Regions from separate parts of the Nonomuraea sp. NPDC052129 genome, predicted to be linked through region 2. Evidence: riboswitches for the same ligand, from Rfam matches in the RefSeq annotation. Region 2 holds a riboswitch; each other region holds the start of a gene.
What was found. Region 2 has a riboswitch for cyclic di-AMP ahead of AB0L53_RS19150 (C40 family peptidase). Riboswitches for the same ligand answer to the same signal wherever they lie in the genome.
Positions count from the first base shown of each region.

Region 1: another riboswitch for cyclic di-AMP. It lies ahead of AB0L53_RS32895 (hypothetical protein); the one in region 2 lies ahead of AB0L53_RS19150 (C40 family peptidase).
Region 3: another riboswitch for cyclic di-AMP. It lies ahead of AB0L53_RS03330 (CHAP domain-containing protein); the one in region 2 lies ahead of AB0L53_RS19150 (C40 family peptidase).

Region 1 covers NZ_JBFAVX010000017.1:224,138-231,110, reverse strand. Annotated here, with positions in the region: gene AB0L53_RS32910 (TrpB-like pyridoxal phosphate-dependent enzyme) at 1-547, shown strand, start outside; gene AB0L53_RS32905 (DeoR/GlpR family DNA-binding transcription regulator) at 803-1,582, shown strand; gene galT (galactose-1-phosphate uridylyltransferase) at 1,579-2,649, shown strand; cyclic di-AMP (ydaO/yuaA leader) riboswitch at 2,719-2,859, shown strand; gene AB0L53_RS32895 (hypothetical protein) at 2,864-3,829, shown strand; gene AB0L53_RS32890 (MerR family transcriptional regulator) at 3,861-4,643, opposite strand; gene AB0L53_RS32885 (serine hydrolase domain-containing protein) at 4,694-6,232, opposite strand; gene AB0L53_RS32880 (site-2 protease family protein) at 6,445-6,973, opposite strand, start outside.
Region 2 covers NZ_JBFAVX010000007.1:239,876-246,848, reverse strand. Annotated here, with positions in the region: gene AB0L53_RS19165 (EamA family transporter) at 1-590, shown strand, start outside; gene AB0L53_RS19160 (NAD(P)H-binding protein) at 658-1,299, shown strand; gene AB0L53_RS19155 (helix-turn-helix transcriptional regulator) at 1,318-2,091, opposite strand; cyclic di-AMP (ydaO/yuaA leader) riboswitch at 2,203-2,339, shown strand; gene AB0L53_RS19150 (C40 family peptidase) at 2,343-2,942, shown strand; gene AB0L53_RS19145 (GNAT family N-acetyltransferase) at 2,968-3,663, opposite strand; gene AB0L53_RS19140 (alpha/beta hydrolase) at 3,782-4,006, opposite strand; gene AB0L53_RS19135 (nuclear transport factor 2 family protein) at 4,099-4,461, shown strand; gene AB0L53_RS19130 (LuxR C-terminal-related transcriptional regulator) at 4,501-4,752, opposite strand; gene AB0L53_RS19125 (BTAD domain-containing putative transcriptional regulator) at 4,865-6,712, opposite strand; gene AB0L53_RS19120 (ABC transporter ATP-binding protein) at 6,900-6,973, shown strand, end outside.
Region 3 covers NZ_JBFAVX010000001.1:715,647-722,619, forward strand. Annotated here, with positions in the region: gene sucB (2-oxoglutarate dehydrogenase, E2 component, dihydrolipoamide succinyltransferase) at 1-151, shown strand, start outside; gene AB0L53_RS03315 (AAA family ATPase) at 888-2,156, shown strand; gene AB0L53_RS03320 (tetratricopeptide repeat protein) at 2,234-3,853, shown strand; gene AB0L53_RS03325 (hypothetical protein) at 3,894-4,100, opposite strand; cyclic di-AMP (ydaO/yuaA leader) riboswitch at 4,406-4,547, shown strand; gene AB0L53_RS03330 (CHAP domain-containing protein) at 4,734-5,231, shown strand; gene AB0L53_RS03335 (GntR family transcriptional regulator) at 5,419-6,075, opposite strand; gene AB0L53_RS03340 (extracellular solute-binding protein) at 6,206-6,973, shown strand, end outside.

The sequences.
Region 1 (6,973 bases), on a different contig from region 2:
CGCCGGGCTCACCTTCCCGTTCCTGCGCGAGAAGCTGGCCGGCAACCTCGACGTCACGCTGCGCGCCGTCGAGCCCGAGGCGTGCCCGTCGTTCACGCGGGGCGTCTACGCCTACGACTTCGGCGACGCGGCGGGCTTCACGCCGCTGCTCAAGATGCACACGCTGGGCCACGCGTTCGTGCCCGACCCGATCCACGCGGGCGGGCTGCGTTATCACGGCATGTCGCCGCTGCTGTCGCACATGTACGAGCTGGGCCTGTTCGAGGCGGTGACCAAGTCACAGACCGAGTGCTTCGAGGCTGGTGTGCGCTTCGCCCGTACCGAGGGCATCCTCCCGGCGCCCGAGCCGACGCACGCGCTGGCCGAGACCATCGCCGAGGCACTGCGGTGCAGGGAGAGCGGCGAGGAGAAGGTGATCCTGACCGCGCTGTGCGGGCACGGCCACTTCGATCTGGCCGCCTATGACCGCTACCTGTCGGGGCGCATGGAGGACTACCCGCTCCCGCTGGAGCGCATCGACGAGGCCCTGCACGGTCTCCCGGGCTGAGCCGTCGCACCGGCCGGGGTGAAGGAGCTCACCGCGGCCGGCCGGCCGTCAGTTCGCGTTCGGGCGCTTGCCGTGGTTGGCCTTCTTCTTCTTGCGCGCCTTGGTCTTGCGAGATCGCTTCGCCATGGATACCTCCAGTGATCGGTCCGTTTCCCAACGTCTCGCGCTGTGGTCTACCGCACAACCCGTACGACCTAACATTCCCCAACAAAGTCGTGTCATAATTTGGTGGAATCTGTTGGAAGGAGCGGGGGCGTGCTCGCACAGCAGCGCCAGCAGGCGATTCTCGAACGCGTGCGCAGCAGCGGCGGCGTTCGGGTGGCCGACCTCGTTCGCGAGCTCGGCGTCTCCGACATGACGGTCCGCCGCGACCTCGAAGTGCTAGCCGAGCGCGGGCTGCTGGAGAAGGTGCACGGCGGCGCGACCGCGCTGGGTCCCGGCTCGACCGAGGAGCCGGGCTTCACCGCCAAGTCCGCCCGCCAGCAGCAGGAGAAGGAGGCCATCGCGCGCCGCGCCGCCCAGTTCGTCCGGCCCGGCACCGCGGTCGCCCTGTCGGCCGGGACCACCACCTGGGCCCTGGCCCACCACCTCATCTCGGTGCCCGAGCTCACGGTCATCACCAATTCGATCCCGGTGGCCGACGTCTTCCACCGCAACCCGCGCGCCGACCGCACGGTCGTGCTGACCGGCGGCGTACGCACGCCGTCCGACGCCCTCGTCGGCCCGGTCGCGGTGGCCGCGATCCGGCGGCTGCACGTGGACACGCTGTTCCTCGGCGTGCACGGGATGAGCGTGCGGGCCGGGTTCACCACGCCCAACCTGCTGGAGTCGGAGACCGACAGGGAGCTGGTGCACGCGGCGCACCGGCTGGTCATCCCGGCCGACCACACCAAGTGGAACACGGTCGGCATCAGCACGATCGCCGATCTGACCGAGGCAGACGCGGTCATCAGCGACGCGGGGCTACCCGAGGAAGCACGCATGGAGCTGGGCGAACGCGCCGGCGAACTGATCATCGCGGAGGACTCGCAGTGAAACGCACCATCACCCACCTGGCCGACGGCCGAGAGCTGATCTACTTCGACCGGCGCGACGACGCCGACCGGAGCGCGATCGACCGGCGGGCGCTCGACCCCAGGCCGATGGCGTCGGAGCTGCGCTACGATCCGCTCACCGAGGAGTGGATCGCGATGGCGGGGCACCGCCAGACGCGTACGTTCCTGCCTCCGGCCAACGAGTGCCCGCTGTGCCCGTCGTCCGAGACGAGGGCTTCGGAGATCCCGGCGTACGACTATGACGTGGCGGTGTTCGAGAACCGCTTCCCCTCCTTTTCCGGAAATTTCGGGACTTATGGGGATGTCGGGGGGCTGAGTGAGGTCCGGCCGGGCGTGGGGCGGTGTGAGGTGGTGTGCTTCACCTCTGAGCATTCGTCGTCGTTCTCGCGGCTCTCCGACGAGCAGGTGGGCCTGGTCATGGAGGCGTGGGCCGACCGTACGGCCGAGCTGTCCGCGATCGAGGGTGTCGAGCAGGTGTTCTGCTTCGAGAACCGGGGCGAGGACATCGGCATCACGCTGCCGCACCCGCACGGGCAGATCTACGCCTACCCGTACGTGACCCCGCGGACCAAACTCCAGCTCGGCGCGGCCGCCCGGCATCGGGGCGGCAACCTCTTCGCCGACGTGCTGGCGGCCGAGCGGGCCGCCGGGGTGCGCGTGGTGGCGGCCAACGAGCTGTGGACGGCGTTCGTGCCGGCCGCCGCCCGGTGGCCGTTCGAGGTGCACGTGTATCCGCACCGGCAGGTGCCGGACCTGGCCGCGCTGTCGGAGGAGGAGCGCGCCGCCTTCGCCCCGCTCTACACCTCCGTACTGCGGGCGCTCGACGGGCTGTTCGGCGTCGCCATGCCGTACATCTCAGCCTGGCACCAGGCACCAGTGCGGCAGGATCGTGACCTGGCCTATCTGCACCTGGAGCTGTTCAGCATCAGACGGGCGCCCGGGAAACTCAAGTATCTGGCGGGCTCGGAGTCGGCCATGGGCGCGTTCGTCAACGATGTCCTGCCGGAGGAAGCCGCACGCATGCTTAAATCACAGGTAGATCTCTAATTGGTTGCCGCTTGGAGTCGCATGACCTTGGTTTTACCACTAATATCCCTTTTCAGCGCCGACCGAAACGGTCGGTGCTGGCCTAATCCCGGGTGCGTGGCCCGGGAGCCGGGGACCCATCGCGTCTTGGGGTGAATCCACTCAGGTGGTAAGGCGGCATCTCCCTGCCCGAACCCGTCAGCTAACCCGGCCGGCATAGGGAGAGGAACCCTTCGTGGCGGCTGCGTCCCCCTCGAGTCTCGCCATCGCTCTCATCACCACCGCTTCCATGGCCTTCGGCGCCTTCACGGCCACGCCCGCCGCTGCCGCCCCCAAGCCCAGCGAGGCCCAGCTCCGCGCGGAGCTGAAGCAGCTGGACAAGAAGGTCGACAAGCTCATCGAGACCTACAACCTCAAGCGCGTCGAACTCGCCAAGGCCAAACAGGACTCGGAAACGACCAAGAACCGGCTGGCCACGGCGGAGGCCCAGCTCATCACCGCCCAGAAACGCGTCACCGAGCTCGCGCGCCTGCAGTACCAGAACGGCACCGGCGCGCTGCCGAACCTCACCCTGCCGACCGATGCCTCCAGCGCGGCGTTGCTGGACCACCTCGCGGCCGAGCAACAGGCGATCGTGCAGGGCGTGGCCACCGCCCGGGACGAGAAGAAGGCGGCCGCGGACCAGGCGACCGCCCTCGAGGCGAAGATCCGCGAGGACGCGGCCAACGTGGCCAAGCAGCGCGACGACGCGCAGGACGTCATCAAGGACATCCAGAAGAAGCTGAAGGGCCTCATCCCGTTCGGCCCCGGCCGCCGCTCGGACGGCAGCTGGGCGCCCGAACTGCCCTCAGGCACCGACAACATCACCGCCCGGATGCGGGTGATCCGCGGGCTGATCCAGAAGGACTTCGCGCTGCCGTACGAGGTGGGCTGCTTCCGCTCGGACGGCGGCGGCGGCGAGCACCCGCTGGGGCGCGCGTGCGACTTCATGATGAGCACCGGCGGCAGCATGCCCAGCTCCGCCAATCAGGCACTCGGCGACCGCGTGGCGGCCTGGGCGCTGGAGAACAAGGACAAGCTCGGGGTCAAGTACGTGATCTGGAAGCAGCGCATCAACCAGGGCTCGGGGTGGAGCTCGATGTCCGACCGCGGCAGCATCACCCAGAACCACTTCGACCACGTGCACATCTCGATGTTCTAGAGCTAGGCGCCCGGACCGGGGCACGGCGCGGTCAGTGGGTGCCTGGTCTGGGGATGTGGATGCCGGCGGCGCGGAGCTTGGCCTCGACGAGCGCGATTCCCTGGGCCGCGGCCGATCCCTGCTCTTCGCCGTGGTGGGCGATCAGCTCGTATCGGGTCGCGGCATCCGTGCGGGCTTGCAGGCCGGTCACGATCTGCAGGTGTGCGGGATTGGCGAGGAAGTGGTCGGCCATGGCGGTGGCGAGCTCGGCGATGCGCGGGTCGTCCGGTTCCCAGCCCGCGGCTTCGGCGCCGCGCTTGATCAAAGCGACGAACCGGGTGTCTTCGAGGGCGTCCTCGACATGAGTGAGGTAGTCGTCGAAGCCCTCGGGGACCAGGGCCCTGGCCAGCACCCAGCCCTCCCTCGCGGCCGCCGCCTCCGCCGCGGAGAAGCCCAGGCCGGAAAGCCGCTCCAGCAGCGCCACAGCACGGTCGGGCAGCAGCGCCCGGTCACCATCGGCGAGCCGGCGCAGCGTGTCACGCCGCGCGATCAACTCCGCGATCCGTTCGTCGAGCTGCCGCTCGACGTCGGCGAGCGCGGCGGCGAACCGCGCGGGGTCAGCGTCGATCATTGGCCCGATCTCGGCCAAGGGCACCCCGGCGGCGGCCAGCGTCCGGACCTGCACCAGCCGCAGCAACTCGGCCGATCCGTATCTCCGGTAGCCGGAGCTGTCGCGTTCCGGCTCCTTCACCAGGCCGAGCTTGTGGTAGTGCCGCACCGTCTTCACCGTGACATCGACGAATGCCGCCGCCTGCCCGATCGTGACTCCGTTCATCTGCCAAATCCTGTCAGCTGCAAAATCTGCCTTGTGCTCGAGCTCGGCGACTAAGCCGGAGCGGCCTGCCCACCGCCGAACACCTCGTTGAGCAGCCTTTGCTGAGCGTTCTGGAATGCCGCCGCGATGGACAGGTCGGCGTCGTCCACGCAGTTCAGTGCGGCGACGAGGGTCTTGCTGCCGTCGGGTGTGCTGGACATCAACGCCGCGTGACCCACGGCGGCGCCGTTGTGGGAGATGACCGTACCGGCGTCCGTGGTCACCACGAACACTCCCAGGCCGTAGTCCATGTTCGGGATGCCCGTCGGGCGCGGGGTGCACATCTCGGCCAGCAGCGGGGCCGGCATGAGCTTGCCGCCCAGCAGCGCGGAGATGAACGTGTGGAGGTCCTGGAGGGTCGAGATCATGTCACCGCCGGCGGAGATCCATGAGGGGTTCTGGCGGGTGATGTCGATCGTCTTCTGCTCGCCGGCGTCCTCGTAGCGGTAGTAGGCGTGGGCGTGCGGCGCGGGGATCTCCGGCGAGGCGTCGGGCACCATGGTGCCCGACAGCCCGAGCGGCTCCAGGATCAGCCGCCGCAGCTCCTCGGCGACCGAACGGCCGGTGACCTTCTCGATCAGCAGCCTGGCCAGCACGTAGTTGGTGTTGGAGTAGCTCCAGCCCGAGCCCGGCTTGAACCGCGCCGGCTTGGACAACGCCAGACGTACCAGTTCCTCCGGCCGGTAGGTCTTGAGCCGGTTGTCCACCCACTCCTTGCCCGTGGTGCCGTAGGGGATGGGGATCCCCATGACGACCGTCCCGTCGTCGTAGACCTCGCCGCTGAAGTTGAACACCCCGCTGGTGTGCTGCAACAGCATCCGCACCGTGATCCGCTCGTCCAGCCCGAACTCGGGCAGGTAGTGCGACGCCGAGGTGTCCAGCTCGATCTTGCCCTCGGCCACCAGTTGCAGCACCAGGGTCGCGGTGAAGGTCTTGGTGGTGCTGCCGATCCGGACATGTCCGTTGATCGGCGGTTTGGCGGTCCCGCCCAGCTCGGCCGCCCCGGCGCTGCCGGCCCAGTCGCCCCGCTCATCGTGCACGCGCAGCGACACCCCGACGAATCCGGAATCGACGATCGCCTCGATCGCCTTCCGCAGCTCCGGGCGATCCTGCCTGACAGCCGCACCGTTGTCGGCAGCGGCTACCCTGGCGGCGTCGAGGGCTGCGGTGATCTTGCGGGCCATCTCGGCCGCGGCAGGGCTCGGCTGGTCCTGGTGAATCTGGGCGGTTTCGACAGCGATGAGAACGGTGCCGCGGAAGTTGTCGGCCTCGGCCGGGTCCTGCTTCTTCAACAGGTTCATGGCCGCGGTGAGGGCCGGCAGCACGCGGTCGGCGATCTCGGCCACGGACTTGCCGGCCAGGTCCTTGCCTTTGGGGTAGTCGGCGAGCACGTGCCCGATCAGACCGGTGGCCGAGCCCAGCGCGATGCTGCCGTTGGCGGCGATCTTGTGGGGCTTGCCGGCGGCGCCGGCGGCGGCCATCAGCGATACGGCGCCGTACGCGGCAGTCCTCAGGGTGCTCTTGTCCTGGTCGGAAAGGGTGATCGTCATGGTGGTTCGATCCTTCGAGTGTGTTATGTCCGGGGCGGCGTCGTGCCGCTGCGCCGAGCTTCCACCCTGACCCAAGGTCAACCTCAACTGTGATCTAGCTCACAGCAATGCTGAGGGGGCAGCCCGCCGACCGGTGGGGACGCCGAGATCGACGTGGGGCGGGTGTTCTCGAAGGCGTTGGAGAAGTTCGTGAGGGGGGTGCTCTGCGACGGTCAGCCGGTGAGCGTGAGCGGGTTGATCAGGTCGGCGTAGACGAGCAGGCCGGCCATGATGATCATGACGAAGGCCAGGGCGTAGGTGAGCGGCAGCACCTTGGCGATGTCCACGTACGCGGGCTCGGGACGCCGCGTGACGCGGGCGTAGGCGCGCTTGAGGCCCTCCCAGAGGCCGCCCGCGATGTGGCCGCCGTCGAGCGGCAGCAGCGGGATCAGGTTGAACATGCCGATCGCCAGGTTGAACCCGGCCAGCAGGTTCACCAGGAAAGCGACCTTCTTCTCGCCCGACAGGTCGGAGGAGAGGATCTCGCCGCCCATGCGTCCGGCGCCCACGACGCCGACCGGGCCTTCGGGGTCGCGCTTGTCGCCGGAGAACGCGGCGTGCCACACGCCGACCATCTTCTGCGGCAGGTTCAGCAGAGAGTCGGCCACCCGGCCGGTGAGCTGGCCCATGTAGCCGATCACGACGCCGAGGCTCTGCTGCTCCATGACCTCGGTGGGCATGACGCCGAGGAAGCCGACGTTC
Region 2 (6,973 bases):
GCGAGCGCCTGTCCGCGCGTACGGCGATCGCCGCCGTGGCGGGTGTGGCCGGTGTCAGCCTCCTGGTGCTGCGGGCCGACGCCCGGTTGGACGCCGTCGGCATCGCCGCGGCGGCCGGGGGCGCGATCGTCATGGCCACCGGAGTCGTCCTCAGCAAGCGGTGGACCTCACCGGCGCCCCTGCTCGCGACCACCGGCTGGCAGCTGGTGGCCGGCGGCCTGCTGCTGCTCCCAGTGGCCCTCCTCGTCGAAGGACCGCCGCCCGTCGCACTGACCCCGGCGAACCTGACCGGGTACGCCTACCTCGCCGTCATCGGCTCGGCCGTCGCCTACTCGCTGTGGTTCCGGGGGATCCGCGCCCTGTCCCCCACCCACGTCACCTTCCTCGGCCTGCTCAGCCCGTTGGTCGCCACCGCGCTGGGGTGGCTCGCCCTCGGCCAGTCGCTCACCATTGCCCAGATCGTGGGCGGGCTCGTCGTCGTGGCGGCCCTCATCGCGGCCCAGACCAGCCGCCCTCGTCGCGGCCCAGAGCAGAAGCCGCCGGGTCAGGCGGACGCGCCCGCTCGTGACCGGCTGATCCCCACGCCCTGACCGTCCGATCCGCACCCTCTCATCCCTCACATCCCTCACATCCCTCACTGCCGATCAAGGAGAAATCATGCGCATCACCGTGTTCGGAGCGGCGGGCAGCGTCGGCGCTCGTGTGGTCGCCGAGGCGCTGTCCCGTGGCCACGAGGTCACCGCCGTGGTACGCGACCCGGCCCGCTTCCCGTCACTGCACCCCGGCGCCCATCCCCAGGTCGGCGACGCCGCCCATGTCGAGGACGTGACCAGGCTCGGCACCGGTCAGGACCTCGTGATCAGCGCGACCCGCCCGCCCACCGGCCGCGAGCACGATCTCGTCACGACCGCCAAGGCGCTGCTGGCGGGGCTCGCGGGGACCGGCGTCCGGCTGCTGCTCGTCGGCGGGGCGGCCGGGCTGACCGTTCCAGGGTCCGGCGGGCGTACCGTGCTCGACGACCCGCGCTTCATGTCCGACGCCTACCGCGACATCGCGCTGGCCTGCAACGACCAGCTCGAAGCCTGCCGCGCGGAGACCGGCGTGGACTGGGCGTACCTGAGTCCGGCCGCGGTGCTGGCGCCGGGCGAGCGTACCGGCGTCTACCGACTGGGCGCCGACGAACTGCTCTTGGACGCCGAGGGGAACTCGGCGATCTCCATGGAGGACCTCGCGGTCGTACTGCTGGACGAGGCGGAACGGCCCGGGCACCACCGGGTCAGGTTCACCGCCGCGTACTGACGCCACCCGGCGGCGGCGTCAACGGTTCCCGACCAGCCGGGTGGTCTCGTCGTCGGCGGGGAAGTACGCCTCGACGGCAACCCCTTCGAGCGTGATGTCGAATGCCGCGCCGAACGTCGTGATCGTACTGAAGAAGCAGAGCTCGTCCCCCCGATGCGTGATCCGTACGGGCAGCGCGATGTCGGCGGGGTCGGGCAGCGGCGCCTCGCCATCGTCTCCATAGGCCAGCAGTTCCTCGTAGAGCGCGCTCAGCTCCGGATCCCCCGCACGGGCGACCTGCCTGGCGAGCCGGGGCAGCAGGAAGCCGCGGACCTGCGCCAGGTTCCGCACCCGCGGCGCGAACCCGTCCGGGTGCAGGCCAAGCCGCATCATGTTCACCGGCGGCTCCAGGAGGGCCGGGGCCACGTCGTCGAGGAAGACGTTCATGGCGTCGTTGGCCAGCAGCAGGTTCCACCGGTGGTCCAGGGCCATCGCCGGATACGGCTCGTGCCCGCGCAGGATCCGCTGGAGCGCCTCGTGCGCCTTGCCCAGATCGGGGTCGTCAAGCGGGCGCTCGGGGTAGATGGGCGCGTACCCGGCCGCGAGCAGCAGCCGGTTGCGCGCGCGCAGCGGCACCTCGAGCTGTTCGGACAGGCGCAGCACCATGGACCGGCTGGGGATCGTCCGCCCGGTCTCGACGAAGCTGACGTGGCGCGCGGACACGTCGGTCTGGAGGGCCAGGTCGAGCTGCGTGAGCCCGCGTCGGTGCCGCCAGTCCCGCAGCAACTCCCCTATCGGCTGATCCATGTTCATACCGGCCGGTTCTACCTGGCCCGCCGGGGTGGTGTCGATTACCTGTCATGTCATGCCCGCCTGGTTGACGCCCGATTTTAGGCAGTTTACAAGTCTTTGACCGTTTTGTTAGTGTTCGTCCCGCCTAATCCACTCACCTGCGTGGAGCCGGGGACCCAAGTTCCCTCTGGGGCGAATCGGCATCGCCGTAGGGCCACTTCCAGGCCCGAGCCCGTCAGCTAACCCGGTAGGCCGTATGGAAGGACACAGCAGTGGCTCCCCTCGCCATCTGCCTGGCGGCTGCCGTCGCCGGGCTCACTCTGGCCGCTCCAGCTCACGCCGACCCCACCACCCCTGCCGGCCCCACCACCCCTGCCGGCACCGAGAGCAAGCCCGTCCAGCAGACGAGCCAGACCACTCCGGCCTGGAAGGTCGCCCTCAAGTTCGCCATGAAGAAGCGCGGTATCCCGTACGTCTGGGGCGGGACCAGCGACAGCGGCTACGACTGCTCCGGGCTCATGCTCAAGGCGTACAAACACGCCGGGATCGAGTTGCCGCGCACCACGACGGAACAGTACGCCGCGTTCTCCAAGAAGATCTCCTGGGCCCACCTCAAGCCAGGCGACCTGGTCTTCTTCCACGGACTCGGGCACGTGGGGATGATCTCGAGACCCGGATACATGGTGCACGCACCGCACACCGGAGACGTGGTCAAGGAGGAGAAGCTCTCCGACTGGCGCAGGGACTCCTTCGCGGGCGCCGTACGGCCGGACCCCAAGGGCGTGCGGCTCTCCATCGAGCAACGCAAGACCACCATGCTCACCGCCGGCCTGTGGCCAACGGCGGGGGCCCTGCGGATCAAGGTACGGTAGCGCCCCGGCTCAGTGACGGAAGCCGTCACGGCGTGCGGAACCCCCGGAAGGTCACGGGCTTGCGGGTCTCGAAGCCGAGCCGCTCGTAGAGGGCGATCGCGCCGGTGTTCGCCTCGGCTACGTGTATGAAGGGCCGTTCGTCACGAGCCACGATCCGCGCGACGAGCGCACTGACCAGGCGGGCGGCATGGCCTCGCCCGCGTGCCTCGGGGGCGGTGCAGACGGCGCTGATCTCGGTCCACCCCGGCGGCCGTAGTCGCTCACCCGCCATCGCCACCAGGGTGCCGTTGTCGCGGACGCCGAGATAGGTGCCGAGTTCGCGAGTACGCGGCCAGAACGGCCCCGGCTTGGCCCGCGCGACGAGGTCGAGCATCTCGGGCACGCTGTCCCTGCCGAGTTCGACCACCTCGGTGCCGGTCTCGGCAGGGCGGCGGCTGCCGCCGGACCAGGTCATCTGGCGGCCTTCGAGGACGAAGACCGGCTCCCAGTCCGGCGGTGGCACCGATGCGCAGCTGAACATGTCGGCGAGCTCGCCTCGGCCGAGCAGCCGGGCGAGGTCGGCCCACTCCTGCGGATCCGGGTCGGCGGTCACCGCGGAGAAGGTCGCGACATCCGGCTGGTACGTGGCCGCCCCGCCGAGTAGGCGGGCATGGTGCGCGTGGTGACCGCGCAGTGATGCGCCCACCGGGTCATCGAGTGCGGTGGCGTCCCGGTTCGCCATGGTGCTGTGCCTCTCGTGTCGTACGGGGCTGACGCTGGCCCAGCTGGACAGCGATCAGGTCCAGCCGGTCATCCTACGGGCCCAAGGCTGTGGCACCTCTCGGAACAGATCCTGATGTTCAGTCCGCGTGGCAGGTGATGTCGGCGGCGGGCAGGGTGCCGTCGCCGAAGTAGGTGTTCACCGCGTTCTCCACGCAGGCGTTCGGCAGGCGGCCGAAGATGCCGTGCATGCGCACATCCTGAAGGGTGACCAGGCGGTCTCGGCGCCGGCGACCCCGGTCCCGGTCATCACCCCGGCACCTACCGCCAGCGCGGCGAGCACAGCAGCCACCCGTTTCATTCATCGTCAACCCGAGTTGCTTCTTCGCCCGAGCATCGGGGGAAAGTACATCCCAGGTAATCGACACCACCCCGCGGCCGCTGTCAGCGTTCTCCCATGACGAGCAGCAAAGAACTGATCATGTCCGGCTTCGCGGAGTTCGCCGCGGGCAACATCGAGGTGCTCCAGACGCTCCTGAGCGAGGACTTCATCGAGCACAGCCCGGGCAACCCATCGGGCAGGCAAGCCTTCATCGACTTCATCAGGGACTCCCCGCTGGCCACCTCCCGGCTGGAGCTCAAGCGGGTCGTGGCGGAAGGCGATCTCGTGGTGATGCACTATCACCTGATCCCCCGGGAAGGCGGGCGCGGCCTGGCGGTCGTGGACTTCTGGCGGGTCGAAGACGGCCTGATCGCCGAGCACTGGGACGTGGTCCAGCCGGTCCCCGAACCGGCGGAGGTGCCACACGGCATGTTCTGACGCGGCTCCCACGACGATCCTTGGGAGCAGCCGGGTTCCTCAAGGAAGCGGCTCGGATGCGCCCGGTGGCCAGATGCCGACGTCCAGGAGCTTGTGGGCATAGGAGTACGCCACGAGCTGGCTCCGGTTACTGCAGGCGAATCGGTCGAGGAGCTTGCTGATCCGCTCCGCCACCGTATATCGGCTGAGTTTCAGCTCGCGGGCGATTCTTGTCGTCGTATATCCCCTGGCCAGCAGGACGATCAGCCGCGTGTCGCGATCAGTTATCAGATCGTCGAAAACAAGATCCATAGCAAGTCCCGATTCGGATCGCCTTGGCCAGAGGCGCCTCTGGTGAAAGCACCTCTGTGTGCAAGCTAGAAGCGTCTGCTTAATCAGCGGTATGGCCGGACCATGCGAGCGGTTAAGGATCGGCCCTGGCCAGCTGCCCTTGGAAAATCTCCTCGTAGAGGTTCCTGAGTACGGGGCTGGGGTCGATGCCGAGTTCGGCCACGAGATGCCGGCGTACGGTCTCGAACTGCGAGAGCGCCTCCGGCGCGCGGCCGCAACCGGCGAGAGCGGTCATCCTCGCCGCCACGAGCCGCTCTCGCGCGGGAAAGAAGGGCACCAGGTCGTCGAGCCGGTTCAGCACCTCGACGTGGCCGCCCCGCTCGATCTCGAGTTCCGCCCAGTCCTCGTTGACCGTGAGGTACAGGTCGGTGAATCTGCCGACCGCCTCATCGACCAAGGCGACACCCGAGAACTCCGCGAGCGGCTGGCCGCCCCACAGGCGCAGGGCGTCGTCGAGCGCGGTCAACGCGGCCTCGGCGTCGCCTCTGCGCCGCATGTCCCGGCCGGCGCCGGCCAGTCGCCGGAACCTGAGGAGGTCGAGCTCGTCCGGCCCGGCGTCGAGCCGGTATCCCCAGCCTTGGTAGGAGATCCGGTCCCCGAATCTCCGCCGCAACGCCGAGACGTAGACCTGCAGGTTCTTGCGTGCCGTGGGGGGTGGTCGTTCTCCCCACAAGGAATCGATCAGCTGGTCCGTCGGAACCACCTGGTTCGGGCGGGAGAGCAGGATGGCCGCCAGCAGCCGGGCCTTCCTGGCGCTGACGTGCACGAGCGTGCCGTCCACCCGGACCTCGAGCGCGCCGAGCACGCGGGCGTCCAGGCGCGAGGTGCTGGCTTTCGCCAGCTTGATCCGGTCGGTGCCCAGCGCCAGGAATCCGGCCAGGTCGATCGGCGCCGAACCCGCCCTGGCCACCTGGCGGTGGAGTGTACGCACCGTGGAAAGCGTGGCGATGGAGACGTCGTTGACCCCGGCCTTGGCTTCGAACCATCGCCAATCGCCGTCGCGATTGACTTCGAGGAACACCGGTCCTTGCCTGGTCAGCAGGAAGTCGAAGGCGCCGTAGCGCAGGCCCCAGATCCCGGCGAGCCGGTGCACCGCCTCCACCACGGGCTCCGGCGCCGCCGCTGGAGAGACCGTGACCGACGCCTCGTCGCGCCAGATCGCCTCCGGCGATGGTTTGCCGACGCGGAAGGCCCGGATCTCGCCATCCACGAAGTAGACGCGCAGCTCCGCCCAGTGGTCGACGTACTCCTGGACGATCATGGGCGCGTCCCGCGCGGGCAGCTTCCTGGCCGCGACGCCGGCCACGATCTCCGGGAAGACCCCGTGCAAGGTGCCCGGTTCGGTCTCGACGAAATGCTGGTCGAGGGCCTTGACGATGACCCGGTCGCTGGCCAGCGCCGCGCTCGCCGCCCCCAGGTCGGTCGTGGCGATCGTTCGCGGGGTACGGACCCCTGCCTCCGCCGCGTCGTCCAGCTGAACCAGCCGCCCCAGATCACTGCCACCGGGCAGCCGGGCGGCTGACAGCGACGACAGCTGGTCGATGAGGGCGGCCCACGAGTCGGCCCGGAACAGGGACGGCGCCGAGCCGTTCTCCCCCCGCACGGCCCGCGGTGAGAAGTGCCGTACCCAGGTGACGGTGGGGATGATGCGGCGCCCGTTCACCGTCAGCGAGCCGTCGTCGAGCCGGGTGAGGATCCGCAGGTCGCCGATCGACCCGGCGTCGATCCGCACACTCGGCACGCCGAGCGTGCGCAGCCCGCGCTGGAGCACGGCGAACTCGTTGATCCCCGCACGGTCCACGAGGACCACGCACGGCAGGGCGGCCGCCGGGTCGGTCTCCTCCGGGAGCTGCCAGGTCACGCCGGGACTTCCGGCCGGCATGCGCAGGGTGTACGGAACGCGCGAGGGAACCGGGTCCATGTGCCGATGATGATCACACGCGGCGTGATCACACAACGTGCCCTCTGTCGTTCGGCATAACGTCCCGTATAGCCCACGTTTGTGGGGTTGTGTCACCCGCTGATCGCCGGTCCATACTCAACCTGCAACACATCTCCAGCAGCCGACAACCTGCACGTTTGGTAAGCGGAAAGTAAGGGGTGGTGCCGTGTCGAGCGATGTGGTGACGGCCGCGGGGCTGACCAAACGCTATCGGCGCAGCGAGAGACCGGCGGTGGACGA
Region 3 (6,973 bases), on a different contig from region 2:
GGGCGAGGTCATCGCCGTTCGGTCGATGGTGTACCTGGCGCTGACGTACGACCACCGCCTCGTGGACGGCGCCGACGCGGCCCGCTTCCTGACCACCGTGAAGCGGCGCCTCGAAGAGGGCCGTTTCGAGGCCCAGCTGGGACTCGCGTAGTTCACGCGCGCCAGGGCCGGGGATCGTCTTTCCCCGGCCCTGGCCGCTGTCTGATGCCCGCCCCGCTGCAAAGGGCTTCGATCATTGCCCAGACCGATTGCCGTGATGGGATGACCGGAGGCGCCACTTTCACGCTGACTTCACGGCGGTCGCTCGGCAGGGGCGTGCGGCGCACGTAATCCGCCTGTTCCGGCCTGCCGATAGGTCAGGGGGTGGGTCCAGAGGTGAGTCCGGCGCGGTCGCCGCGCATCCTGTGCGACCACTCGTCCAGAGCGGCGTAGTCGGCGTCGCCGAGGCCCTGACCGGGATCGACACGATGGAGCAGGGCATGTCCTCGGTGGTGCGCGGATAGCCAGGTTCGATCGATGTCAGCCGGCCCGTCGTAGTTCACGGCCCGATGGATAAGTCGGATGCCGCTCCGGAGCCGCGCCGAAGGGAATGAGTGGTCCGTCGACATCGAGGAAGAGCAGCGGGCGCTGTGTGGGACCGGTCACGGCCGCACGATAGCGGCTCATCCTGACAGCCCGGCTCGATGAGGAAGCCCGTCAAACAGCGGGAGTGGCTTCAGGCCTGGCGAAAGCTCTGCCACTGTCAGCCCTCGCACTCCACGCTGCTTCGTCCGGCGTCGCGGCGGGAGTCAGGGGGCGTCCGACGATCAAGGTAAGGTGCTGTGCCCGGGCCCCCGCCAACCCGGCCGACTTTCGATTCACGACTGTGCACAGGACGGTTCTTCTCTATGGACGCTCACGACCGGTTGGTGACCAGCCTTCGCGCCGCCCTGGACGCACGGCCTGAGGACGTCACCCTCAGGCTGCATCTCGCGCAGATTCTCCTCGACTCTGGTGATCTTCCCGGCGCGATGAGTGAGGCCGCCGAGGCACTGCGGTACGACCCGTCCTGTGACCAGGCCAGGGACTTCATGGTCACCGCTCTCGAGAGACGGCCTTCCGGCGCTGAGACCGGCAACGCGGAGGCGGAGGCCGTGGCCGAACCGCGGCTACCCCGAACCGATGCCCCGCTGGAGGTGCCGCCGAAAGAGCGATTCGACTGGACGGCGGCGGAGAGCGACGTGGCCGGCCTGGTCGGGCCGCGCTTCGCCGACGAGCCCGCCGGCGCGAACCCGGATACCTACGAGACCGAGACTCCAGGACTGCGGCTGGCCGACATCGGGGGTATGGAGGACGTCAAGGATCGACTGGAGGTCGCGTTCCTGGCCCCGATGCGCAATCCTGAGCTGCGCGCACTGTATGGCACAAGCCTGCGCGGTGGCCTGCTGCTGTATGGGCCGCCCGGATGCGGCAAGACGTTCCTCGCCCGTGCGGTCGCTGGGGAGCTCGGGGCCTCGTTCATCGTGGTCGGCATCTCCGATGTCCTCGACCTGTATTTCGGCCAGTCCGAGCGGAACCTGCGCGAGCTGTTCGCCCAGGCCCGAAGGAAGGCGCCCTGCGTACTGTTCCTGGACGAGGTGGACGCCCTCGGCCAGAAGCGCAGCCAGTCTCGTGGCAGTGGGATGCGTACCGTCGTGAACCAGTTGCTGGAGGAGATGGACGGTGTGGCGGCCGACAACGAGGGTCTGTTCATCCTTGGGGCGACCAACCAGCCGTGGGACGTCGACACGGCTCTTCGCCGGCCGGGCAGGTTCGACCGTACGGTCCTCGTACTCCCGCCTGACCCGACCGCGCGGCGCTCGATCCTGGAGTTCCACCTGAGAAACCGGCCGGTGGAGAACATCGATCTGACTTCCCTCGTTGCTCGTACGGACGGATTCTCCGGCGCGGATCTCGGGCATCTGTGCGACACCGCAGCCGAACAGGCGCTCATCGCGTCATCGCGCAGCGGGACGGTCCGAATGATCGGCATGGCCGACTTTGAAACGGCCCTGAGGCAGGTGCGGCCCTCGACCGGCCCCTGGTTCGACGCGGCGAAAGGCGTCGCCATGTTCGCGAACGAGGGTGGTGCCTACGATGACCTGCTCAGCTACCTCAAGCAGCAGCGGATGATGTGACTTCGGGCTCGGCGGTGAGGCCGTCCGTCAAGACCGGATGCTGGTCGCCCTACGTATCACGAATGGCGGTATCTGACATGAACCACAGTGAGAAGGCTCTGGCAGCCGCCCGGAATCTCGTCGACCTGAGGCGCTGGCAGGACGCGCTCGATGCACTCGGCCCGGCGCTCGTCTCTGACGACACGGCGGCCGAGGCGCATCGCATGACCGCTCGATGCCTGTTAAGTCTGGGAAGGACGAAGGATGCCCACAACGCGGTCGTCTCCGCTCTCCGCATTGATCCGGGCAGCGAGTACGCGCATTACCTGCTCGCATCCGTTCTCCTCGGCCTCGGCCGGCGAGGGGCCGCCCTGCGGGCGGCGACAGAGGCTGCGAGGCTGGCGCCGGACTGGGTGCCGTCCCTGTACATCTTGGCGAAGTGCCGGCTGGAGGTGTTCGAACGCGACGAAGCTCAGCGAACCGCCGCGATGGCCGTCAGGGCCGATCCGCATGATCCGCTCGCCCATCTCGCGGTCGCCGAGGTAGCGGTCGGTCTGCTTCCGCTCGGCGAGGTGGAAGCGGACCGTGAGCGATGGGATGAGGCAGAACGCGCCTTCCGGACCGGCCTCGGGCTTGATCCGCATGATGAAGACCTCGCTCTCGGCCTCGCGCATCTCCTGTGCCTTCGCCACCGCTTCCTCGAAGCCGCGGAGATCTACCTGACGATTCTCCGGAGCAATCCGAGCAACGACTTGGCCCTGCGTGCGATCGGGCTTATCGGGGTGTCGTTCGGCCAACTTCGAAATGACTGGAACAATGCGGCTCCTGTGGGTGCGCGTTTCCAGATGGGTCTGGCAAATCTCGACTCACCGTCGATCGAGGCGCTCCTGGCCGACTTCATTTCGCTCGTGTCCGAGTCGCAGGAGACGGTGCGCGAATCATTGAGCCGGGCCACGAACCTGCTGTCGACTGTGAGCCGGTCTTTCGGTGGTGGTTCGCATCAAGCCGCGGAGCCGATGCCCGCTACGGACTTCGGCGTTCCCCTCTCCTCGGGATGGTCGGCCGTTGGGCTGCCCACGTTCACTTTTCCCTGGCACGCGCTGGATCTGACAGATGACCCCCTGCCGGCGAACCAGGTCGAGGTTGCGTCGCTTGCCGGACAGCTGCAAGATGCGGTGAAGCGGGTCGCGGAGTACGACGCCCGGATCAGGGCTCTGCTCTACACGAGCCGAGGCGTGTATGCGAAAGATGACGACGGCGCGAGGCTCCATGAGATTTTCGTGGAGATGAGTGCCCGGACCGGCAGGATCGCCGACATCTATCGTGACTGCGGAGACATTCTTCTCGAATTCTCACATGAAGCGTCGCTGGCCAGAGCCCAGGTAGTCAACGCGAGGCACTGGGCCGACCACGCGAACAAGGAACATGAGACGGCCGTCCAGATGTTCCTCTCTCTCCTGGCCGAGCCCCGGCCGCAGGGCGGCGGCGACTGGCGTGGGCTCGACGAATCTGCGGTGGAATCGTTTGCCGGGCGTCTTTCGGACTCATCCAGCATGGCCGCCGCTCGGCGCTTCGGCCGTGAAGCGCGTGAGTGGGAAGAGGAACGTCAAGGAGCCATATCCTCTGCCAGGAACGCGATGGAGGTGTACCGCGAGGCCGAAGCTGGATGCGTGCAGGCCCTTCGCCTCTTGATCGGCAAGTACCGGCCGGCTGCGTGACCCGGAGGTCATGGCGGCCGGGCGGGTCCGGTGTCTTCTGTCAGTGGCAGCGCAAGTCGAACCCGGTACGCCTCCTGAACGCACTCCTCGGCCAGGTCCAGATCTGCGCGACGCGCACGGTCGCGGCGAGCACGAAAGCCCACTCCCGCCGATGCGCGTCGGCCACCGCCTGACCCGCCTCCGCCCGTCCCACCTCCGTTTGGCCCGCGTCCGTTTGGCCCGCGTCCGCCGCGGCCGTCATCGCCATGAGGGTCTCCTTGGCTGTCTGTCCGGTCGGTACGCCTCTACATCGGACAGGCGAGGCGAATTCGACAGACCGTACGCGAACCTTTTCCAGATGCGCCCTGGCGCGACTTCACCAAGGTACCCCCGCTACTTGACGGATCGACGAGCCGGCCGTGCTGGGCGTGGCGATTTCATTGCCTGGAATTACCCAGGTCAGGGGTGCGTTAGACCCCTCTGTGCGCCTGGCCTAGACAGCGAGTATGCCTCTGGCCGCGCCGCCAATGTCCGAGTACGGACGTCATACCCATCACATGCATCACAGGCAATCACCTGTGACCGCTGAACCCGCCTGTGCGCGGGACCGGGGACCCATGTCTCGATCGGGGCTAATCGGCACGTCAACGTGCTGTAGGGCAGCTTCCACGCCCGAGCCCGTCAGCTAACCCGGTAAGCGGAATGGAAGCAAGGAGTAATCACCATTATCCGCACCCCCAAGATCAACTATGCCAAGATCGCGCTCGGCGCGACCATCGCCGCCGCCGCCCTCGGCGCCCACACCGCTGCGAACGCCGCCACGGCCCCCGCATGGCACACCCCCATCGCGGCTCAGGCCGCCCCCGCCTCCGCGCAGGGCGGCAGGAACGGCGAGGCCCAGGTGAACGTCACCGCCCAGCAGGTCCTGAACCTGGCCAAGGCCCAGGTCGGCACGTCCGAGGACGCCAACGGCGGCGGCACCAAGTTCCAGAAGTGGTACGTGAACTCACCCCGCGCCGCCGAAACCGTCCAGCGTGACGGCGGCAGCAGGCAGGACTACCTGAACGCCGCCTGGTGCTCGATGTTCGTCTCCTGGGTCGGCGAGGAGAGCGGCGCCCGCCCCCAGATCGGCTGGGACGCCTACACCGTCGCCCACGCCAAGTGGTTCGCCGCCAACCACCGCTGGGGCACCGTGGCCAAGCCCGGCGCCGTGGTCTTCTACTCCTGGAGCGGCAGCAAGGACTTGAGCTCCATCAGCCATGTCGGATTCGTGGTCAAGGACAACGGCGACGGCACGATCTCCACGATCGAGGGCAACACCGGCAACGGCAAGGTCGAGCAGCGTGTCCGTCCCACCTCTCAGGTCGTCGGTTACGGCTACCCGCACTACGCCGCCTGACCCGCACAGAACGCGTTCGCGGCCGCGAGCCTCAGCACCCGGCCGCGAGCCTCAGCACCCGGCCGCGAGCCTCAGCACCCGGCCGCGAGCCTCAGTACCCGGGCTCAGTACCCGGTCGCGAATCTCACGGCAGTGAGCCCGGCCGCGAACCTCAGGCGTCCGGCCGTGAGTTTCACGGCTGTGAGCCTCACGGCAGTGATGCGAGCATTCGCTGCCCCGCCGACCGCAGGTGGGCGGTCATCGCGTCCGCCGCGGCCGGGCCGTCGCCCGCCACGACCGCCCGCACGATGGCCTCGTGCTCGTCGCGCGTGAGCTCGGCGGCGCCTTCCCTGGCGTAGAAGATCCGGAAAGCGCGCGAACGGACGAACAACCGCTCCAGCGTCTCGGCCACGACCAGGTTTCCCGACATCTGGGCGAGTTTGCCGTGCAGGAGTTCGTCGGCCTTGGCCAGCACGGCGAGGTCGCCGCCCGGCACGTCGACCTGCCGGCGCAGGAACGCCCGGTCCTCCGTACGAAACTCCTCGGCGGCGCGGCGCGCGGTGGGAGGTTCGAGCAGCAGCCTGCACTCGTAGAGGTCGGAGATCGTCTTGCGGTCGGGCAGGTCGGCGGCGACGAAGCCGCGGTAGGGATGCTTGCTGACCAGCCCGTCCGCCTCCAGCCGCCCCAGAGCCTGGCGGATCGGCGTGTTGGAGATCTTGAGCTGCGTGGCCAGAGCATCGATCTTGACCCGGCTGCCGAGCGGAATGTGCCCGCTGAGCAGCATTTCTCGCAACACGTCGTAGACGTCGTCGGCGAGCACCTGCCGCCGTGGGAGCGCCAGTTCTGGCGATGGGGAGTCAGTCATCCAAGCCTCGGGGAGTCGGTCATCCAAGCCTCCTGGCGTTCCACCCTAGCGGCACATGGGGTTGACGTCGGCGTAACGTGCATGCAACATCTGACTTCAAACATCGTACACGATTATGTCGAGGCCAGCTGTGATCAGAGTTCGCATCCCCATAACGGCGTGCCTCGCAGGCGCCCTGCTCACCGCCTGTTCGTCCAGCACGCCCGCAGCCGTCGGCGGGGCCATCACCGAGGACCGCGACGCGACGCTACTGGTGTGGAGTGACCCCACCCGGCTGGCCGGATTCGAGCAGTTCAAGAAGACCCACCCGAACTTGAAGATGAAGGTCGAGACCTACGACGGGCAGAGCCTGCTGACGAAGATCCAGCTGTTCAACCGCACCGGCAAGGGCTGGCCGGACGTCGTCTTCGCGGGGCAGCCCAACGTGGTCTCCCAGTTCGCCGGGAAGCTGAACTACGCCCAGCCCCTCGACTCGCTGCTGCCCGGGCAGATCCGCAAGGACTTCGGCACGGCCAACGCGCCCTGCGAGGTCGGCGGCAAGCTGTACTGCCTGCGCAACGACCTGGCCCAAACCGTGCTGTGGTACAACAAGCCGCTCATGGAGCGCTTCGGCTACCAGCTCCCCAAGACGTGGACCGACTACCGGGCGCTGGGCGAGCGGGTGGCCAAGGAGCACCCCGGCTATGTCATCGGCAGCGCGGGCAGCTTCTTCACCTACTACGACTACTTCTGGTCCAGCGGCTGCCCGATCCAGCAGGTGACCGGGCCGGACAAGGTGCACATCAACCTGAAGGACGCCAAGTGCACCCGGGTCGCGGACGTGCTCGACCCCCTGATCAAGAACGGATCGGTCACCAAGGCGGGGCTCTTCGACCCGGAGATGGCCAAGCTGGGCAAG